One region of the Streptomyces sp. B8-7 genome, then DNA from elsewhere that is predicted to be linked to it. Evidence: riboswitches for the same ligand, from Rfam matches in the RefSeq annotation. Region 1 holds a riboswitch; each other region holds the start of a gene.
What was found. A riboswitch is a leader RNA that binds a small molecule or an ion and turns the genes downstream of it on or off. The one in region 1 is predicted to bind cyclic di-AMP.

Region 1 (2,254 bases):
GACGGGGCGGGCCGGGGCACCTCACCGGGCGGGGGGGCGCCCGGTGCCGTGCGGGATCGGCAGGGGCGTCTCAGGGGGTGAGACCCCGCTCGCGCAGCCAGGCCAGCGGGTCCACGCCGCCCGCGGCCCCGCCGATGTGGACCTCCAGGTGCAGGTGGGGACCGGTGACGTTGCCCGTGGCGCCGACGCGCCCGATGACGTCGCCGGTGTTGACCTTCTGGCCGACGCTGACGTTGATCGAGGACTGGTGCGCGTACCAGAGCTCGGTGCCGTCCTCCAGGGTGAGGACCGTGCGGTAGCCGTACGACCCGCTCCAGCCGGCCTCGGTGATCGTGCCGGTGTGGACGGCCTTGATGGGCGTACCGGTGGGCGCGGCGAAGTCCAGGCCGGTGTGGTAGCCGGAGGACCACATGGAGCCGGCCTGCCCGAAGAGGGAGGTGAGCGTGTACGAGGAGGTCGGCAGCGTGTACTGGCGGGCCAGCTCGGCGAGCCGCTCGGCCTCGGCCTTCTTGCGGGCCTCCTCCTCCGCGGCGGCCTTCGCGGCGGCGGCCTCGGCCTCGGCCTCCTTCTCGGCCTTGGCGGCGGCCTCGGCGAGTTCCTTCGCCGCGGCGGCCTGGGCGGCCTGGGCGGCCTTGGTGTCGGCCTGGCTCTGCTGCCGCTCGGCCTGGGCGATGATGCGGGCCCGCAGGGCCTCGCCTGCGTCGTCGGCGCCCTGGGCGGTGTCGGCGGCCGTGGTGCCGATGCCGCTGAGCGGGGCGGCGGGCTCTTCGGCGGGCTGCTCCTCGTCGGACAGCAGGGTGCCGACGGAGGGCAGGTCGGGCATGGAGATGGCGACCGGCGGCTTGCCGGACTGGGCGCTGGCCATGCCGCCGGCGCCGACAGCGGCTATGACGCCGACGCCGAGGACGGTGGAGCTGCGGGCGAGTCCGCCGCCGCGCTGCTTGGAGACCCGGTGCCTGCCGCGTACGGGGCGGACGGTGTCCGCGGTGGGGTTCCACTCCTCCCACGGACCGTCGTCGGTGCGGGGGCCGCCGTAGGCGAAGACCTCGGCGGTGTCGGCGGAACGCTGGCCCGGCACGAACGGGGCTTGCGGGGCAGGCCGGTTGGACGCCACGTGGGCGTACTCCTTTCCTTCCTTCTCGCCTACCGGGTTAGCTGACGGGTTCGGAACAGGAAGGTCTCCTACGCGCGTATACCGGCCGTCGGTGCACGGCGGGCATTCGCGTGATTCACCCCAAGTTGGTGGTTCCCCGGTTCCCTTGCGGGATTCGGCGCGTGCGCACGGAGCCGCCTCTTGTGACGGCTGGGACGACCGCTGCGTTATCGGACAGTAATAGAAGCGGGTCCCTCTTTCCAAGCTGTTCGGCTTGATCATTGCAGTTTCCGGGCAGGAGATTCACCCCAGGAGGGGCGAAAGCCGGGCGAGTTGACCCGGCACCCACGACGTCCGAGTTTCTGACGTTTACTCAGCTGTTATGCGGAGGGCACCCGTCCGATCACATCGCGTGACGCGAGCCGGAGAAGACCCGCCGCCGGGCGGCTCCGGAACTCACGGCGACCCGCCGCCCCCGCTCCTCCTGCCGGCGGACCCCTCGGCCCCCGCGGAGCCCGCCGCATCCAGGGGACGGCGGACGGCGAGCAGGGCCATGTCGTCGCCGAGTGCGCCACCCGAGTGGCCGCGTACCTCCTCCGCCAGAGCCGACAGCAGCGCCGCGGGCCCGCGGAAGACCCGGCCGGTGAGCCGCAGCTCCGGGTCGTAGAAGACGCCGTCCGCGTCACGGGCCTCGGACAGCCCGTCGGTGTACAGCAGCAGGGTGGCCCCGCCCGGAAAGGGCACCTCCTCGACCCGGTCCGGCCCGCGGCCGAGGTCGCCGAGGCCCAACGGCAGCGCGGGGCTGCGCGGGTGCACCGGGCGCACGGTGCCGTCGCCGTACAGCACGAGCGGCGGGGGGTGCCCGCGGTTGAGGACGCGTGCGAGGGCTTCGCGGTGCGGCAGTTCGGCGAGCGCGGCGGTGGTGAACCCTTCCAGCGCGTCCAGGCCCGCCCGACGCGCCCCCTCACGGTCGAGCGCGCGTTCCAGCCGGTCGGCGACACCGGCCAGGGTGGCCTCCTGCTCGGCCGCCTCCCGGAACGCCCCGATCACGACGGCGACCGCGGACACCGCACCCATGCCCTTGCCGCGGACGTCCCCGACGACGAGCCGCACCCCGTGCGGGGTGTCCTGCACCGCGTACAGGTCGCCGCCGATGAGCGC
Region 2 (2,254 bases), on a different contig from region 1:
TCGCGGACGTAGGTGCCCGGCTTGGGGGCGTGGATCATCATGCCGTCGCCGATGTAGAGGCCGACGTGGCTGATGTCGTCGTAGAAGAAGACGAGGTCGCCGGGCCGGGCGTCGGAGAGCGGGACGGTGGTGCCGGCGCCGACCTGGTCCCAGGTGGTGCGCGGGAGGGTGACGCCCGCGGCCCGCCAGGCGGCCTGGGTGAGGCCGGAGCAGTCGTAGGAGCCGGGGCCGGCCGCGCCCCAGACGTACGGTTTGCCGATCTGGGCGCGGGCGAAGGCGAGCGCCATGTCGGCCTTCGAGGCGGCGGCGCCGGGATCCTGGGCGGGCGGGGCCGGGCTGTCGGCGGACGTGCCCGAGGGGACGCCGGCGGACGGGCTCGGCCCGGGCTCGGCCTCCTGCCGGGCGGCGGCCTCGGCGGCCTCGGAGGCCTCCCGTGCCCGCTGCTGCTCGGCCAGCTCGGCGGCCTTGCGGGCGGCCTCCTCGCGCTCGCGTTCCTCGACGGCCGCGAGCCGGGCCTTCTCCTCGGCGGTCAGCCGGGACAGCAGCTCGCGCGCGTCGGCCAGCTTGGCCTGCACGGTGGCCTTGGCGGCCTTCAGCTCGGCCTGGGAGTCGGTGAGCGTGGCCAGGCTCTCGGTGGCCTCGCGGCGCTTCTCCATGGTCGTCGACTGCTGGGTGACGTAGTCGTCGACCGCGTGCTTCTGACGGCCGGTCATCCGGTCCATGAGCTGGGCCCGGTCGAGGTAGTCCTGCGGACTGTCGGCGAGCAGGACCGATGCCGTGCCGGGCGTGGCGGCGCCGGTGCGGTACTGGGCCGCGGCGAGGGAACCGAGCTCCTCGCGCGCGTCGTTGAGCTTCTGGGTGCGCTCGGCGACGTCGTCGAGGAGGACGTCGACGCGCTTGCGCTGCTTCGTGGTCCGCTCCTTGGCGGAGTTGTACTTCTCGGTCGCGGATCCTGCCTGCCGGTAGAGGTCGTCGACCTTCTTCTCGATCTCCTCCAGGGTCGGCCTGCCGTCGTCGGTGGGAGCGGCTTCGGCCGACTGGGAGATCAGGGCCACCGAGGTGAGGGCGGCGGTGGCCAGTGCGGGGGTGCGGATGCCTGCGACACGCGGCCCGGTGGGACGCGTCCTGCGGTGCGACGCCAAGAGAGGCGACTCCTTCCATCGGCCGCCTACCGGGTTAGCTGTCGGGTTCGGGCGGGTGCTTCGGAAGGGTTGCCCTACGGCCGCTCCCGTGTGGGAGTGGGCCGATTCACCCCGGGTTCGGTGGGTCCCCGGCTCCGGTGGGCGCAGTGCGCACCGGACTCGGCGGAGGCCGCGCGGCCCGGCGGGGTTCGCCGGTGGGGGTCGTGCGTCCTGCCCGGAACGGTAGCCAACTCGTGTGGCTTGTGTGAAGGTTGGCGGGTGATATGCCCGATACATTTTTGTGACCTCGGCCGGTCCGGGCATGTCCCGGTGCGGGCGGTGCCGGTCGGGTGACGGAGCGTGGCGGCGGGGAGTTCGCGGGACCGGGGCCGGTTGTCGGTGGGGCCGCCTAGACTCGGAGAGCGATGAGCAGCCTCTTTGACGACAGCTTCCTGGCGGACCTCCAGCCCCCCCGCGGGCACGAGGAGGAGCACCCGCCGCCGCCCGAGGACGATCACACTCCGGAGCGGGTTCCGGACGATCTGTTCGGCGGGAAGTTCGACGTGCCCCCGGACCGGTGGGCCACCGGTGACGCGGGCGACGAGGGGAGCGCGGGCGGGTACTACCGCGGCGGCGCGCCCCGCCCGCCGGTCGACCCCGCGGCGCTGCTGGAGGGGCTCAACGACAACCAGCGGGCCGCCGTCGTCCACGCGGGCTCCCCGCTGCTCATCGTCGCCGGAGCCGGCTCCGGCAAGACCCGGGTGCTCACCCACCGCATCGCCCATCTGCTCGCCGAGCGGCAGGTGCACCCGGGGCAGATCCTCGCGATCACCTTCACCAACAAGGCCGCGGGCGAGATGAAGGAGCGCGTCGAGCAGCTCGTCGGCCCGCGCGCGAACGCGATGTGGGTGATGACGTTCCACAGCGCGTGTGTGCGCATCCTGCGCCGCGAGTCCAAGAAGCTGGGCTTCACCTCGTCCTTCTCGATCTACGACGCCGCCGACTCCAAGCGCCTGATGGCCCTGGTCTGCCGTGATCTGGACCTCGACCCCAAGCGCTATCCGCCCAAGTCGTTCAGCGCCAAGATCAGCAACCTGAAGAACGAGCTGATCGACGAGGAGGACTTCGCCGCC
Region 3 (2,254 bases), on a different contig from region 1:
CGGGCGCCTTCGAGGATGTGCGAGGTGATCAGGGCGACGGCCTCGGGGTGGTTGAGGCGGAGTCCGCGGGCCCGGCGCTTCTCCGCGACGTCGGCCGCCACGTGGATCAGCAGCCTCTCCTGCTCGTGCGGGGTCAGTTGCACGTCCCACCTCACTTCCTCGCTCCGGGCCGTGCGGGGCCCGGCTGCCGCTGCCCCGGGCAAAGTCCCTGGTGGCGTGGAGGGAGGCTAGTTGCGACGCGTTTCGGGCGCGTTAACCGGCCGGTCTCCTGCGGCAGGCGCCTCCGCCCGTCGTTCCCCCCGCGCCCTTCGTTCCCCGTGCCCCCGTGCCCCCGTGCCCCTGTGCCCCTGTGCCCCGCCTCCGTGCCCTTCGCTCCTGCCGAACCTGTCGGTCCCTGGCGGCCGAGGCCCCGGCGAGGCCCCGGCGCGCCGGGGGCGCCTCCTCCGGTGTGCCACCGCACACCGGCCCGGTGCCGGCCCGGCACCGGGCCGGCACCGGGCGCGGGGCGGGCGGCACGGGGCGGCCCCGCGGTCCCCGGGGCGGCCGGCCCGGAGACGTCCGGGGCCCGGGGCCGGCCGGGAGCGGACGCACCACGCACCGGCACCGCACGTCGCGCGAGGGCGGCCTCCGGGGCGCGCTCGCGGCGCCTTCGCCCCGGTCCGCCGCAACCGGCGGACCGGGTGTCAAACGGACCGAACGACGGACCCTCTGTCGGAGTATCGACGGCTCGTCTTGCGTGACCCGAACGGTTGCGTCAGAGGCCGGCCGCCACGGCCCCACAGCGGGTTCCGGTGCTGGTCCGGGGCCGTTCGGTGGCCCCGGCGACACCCGGTTCATCCCCGTGTCCACCCGAACGGGTGAACGGTGAGCAACACCACAAATCGCCGATTCCATTGGGTTTTTCGGACACCGGTGAGTGAAGATCCCTGTCTGACGACAAGACCCCGCCACCGCGGCGGGGCGGTCCGGGCGGACGCCGAGTCCTGCCGCCGCCCGGATGACCGGTCGACAGGAGTGGACCGGCAGGAGTGGAGGACCCGAGCAAGACGGCCCGCCGGAGCACGTTCTCCGAGCGGACCTTGGGGTGAAGCCGCCCTCGGGCGGCCGGGCTACTTCGCCAGCCCGAATCCGACAGGTCATCCTTCTCAGGCGGTTTGACGAAGGGTTGCGCATGACCGCGCAGAATCGTGTCCCCTCCCTCATGGCCCGTGCCGGCACCGTCTCGGCACTCACCATCGTCGCGGTGGGCGGCCCCCTGGTGGTGCCGGGCGCCGCGGCCGGAGCCGCGGCCTCCACGCCCGCCACGACCGCCCTCAAGGTCGCCGCCTCGAAGAAGGGCGCCCCGTATCTGTACGGCGCCGCGGGTCCGCGCCGCTTCGACTGCTCCGGGCTCACGCTCTACTCGTACAAGAAGGCGGGGAAGCGGCTGCCGCGCACCGCGGCCCAGCAGTTCAACAAGACCAGCCGCGTCTCCGCGGGCCGCCGCCGGGCGGGCGACCTGGTCTTCTTCCACTCCGGCTCGAACGTCTACCACGTGGGCATCTACGCGGGCAAAGGCCGGATCTGGCACGCCCCCAAGTCCGGCGACGTGGTGCGGCTCCAGAAGATCTGGACGAACAGCGTCTGGTACGGCCGGGTGAGGTGACCGTCCCCGGCCGGTCCGGACGCCGGGCCGGCCCGACGTCACCCGCCCGGCGCCCCGCACCTCCCCGTGGGGCGCGGTGTCCGGGCGGGCTCCCCGCCCGGACACCCGCGGGCCTCAGGGCTCCTGGAGGCCCGCCGTGGGCATCGGCCGGACGGGGACGGTCCAGGGCAGTTCGATGGAGACGGTCTTGCCGCCCTCCCGGGTGGGCCGCACCCGGAGCCTGCCGCCGCACTCCGCCGTCAGCCAGCGGATGATGACCAGGCCGCGGCCGTTGTCCTGCTGCACGGCCGCCGGGAGCCTCCGGGGGAACCGCGGATGACTGTCGGTGACGCCGATGCTGAGGTGCTCGTCCCGCTCCAGCCGCATGTCCACGGTGAAGGTGGGGGACTGCCCGAAGGTGTGCTGGACGGCGTTGGTGGCGAGCTCGGACACGATCAGCCGGATCGTGTCGGCGAGGTCCGTGTCGGGCGGCAGACCCCACTCCACGAGCGTGTCGGCGACGTAGGCGCGGGCGGCGGACACCGAGGCGGGATCGCTCGGCATCGTGACGGATGCTTCCAGGTGATCTGCCATGGCCACGCCGTCCCTTTCCCACGGGGCCGCGGTCCG

Region 2: linked by a shared signal. The riboswitch ahead of AC5K6T_RS01370 (C40 family peptidase) and the one ahead of AC5K6T_RS24285 (M23 family metallopeptidase) in region 1 are both predicted to bind cyclic di-AMP.
Region 3: linked by a shared signal. The riboswitch ahead of AC5K6T_RS19240 (C40 family peptidase) and the one ahead of AC5K6T_RS24285 (M23 family metallopeptidase) in region 1 are both predicted to bind cyclic di-AMP.

What each region holds. Positions count from the first base shown of each region.
Region 1 covers NZ_JBYRRL010000004.1:970,887-973,140, reverse strand. The annotation lists gene AC5K6T_RS24285 (M23 family metallopeptidase) at 71-1,114, opposite strand; cyclic di-AMP (ydaO/yuaA leader) riboswitch at 1,126-1,284, opposite strand; gene AC5K6T_RS24280 (PP2C family protein-serine/threonine phosphatase) at 1,550-2,254, opposite strand, start outside.
Region 2 covers NZ_JBYRRL010000001.1:300,365-302,618, forward strand. The annotation lists gene AC5K6T_RS01370 (C40 family peptidase) at 1-1,142, opposite strand, end outside; cyclic di-AMP (ydaO/yuaA leader) riboswitch at 1,151-1,317, opposite strand; gene pcrA (DNA helicase PcrA) at 1,547-2,254, shown strand, end outside.
Region 3 covers NZ_JBYRRL010000003.1:943,751-946,004, forward strand. The annotation lists gene AC5K6T_RS19235 (urease subunit gamma) at 1-143, opposite strand, end outside; cyclic di-AMP (ydaO/yuaA leader) riboswitch at 1,043-1,167, shown strand; gene AC5K6T_RS19240 (C40 family peptidase) at 1,172-1,645, shown strand; gene AC5K6T_RS19245 (ATP-binding protein) at 1,760-2,218, opposite strand.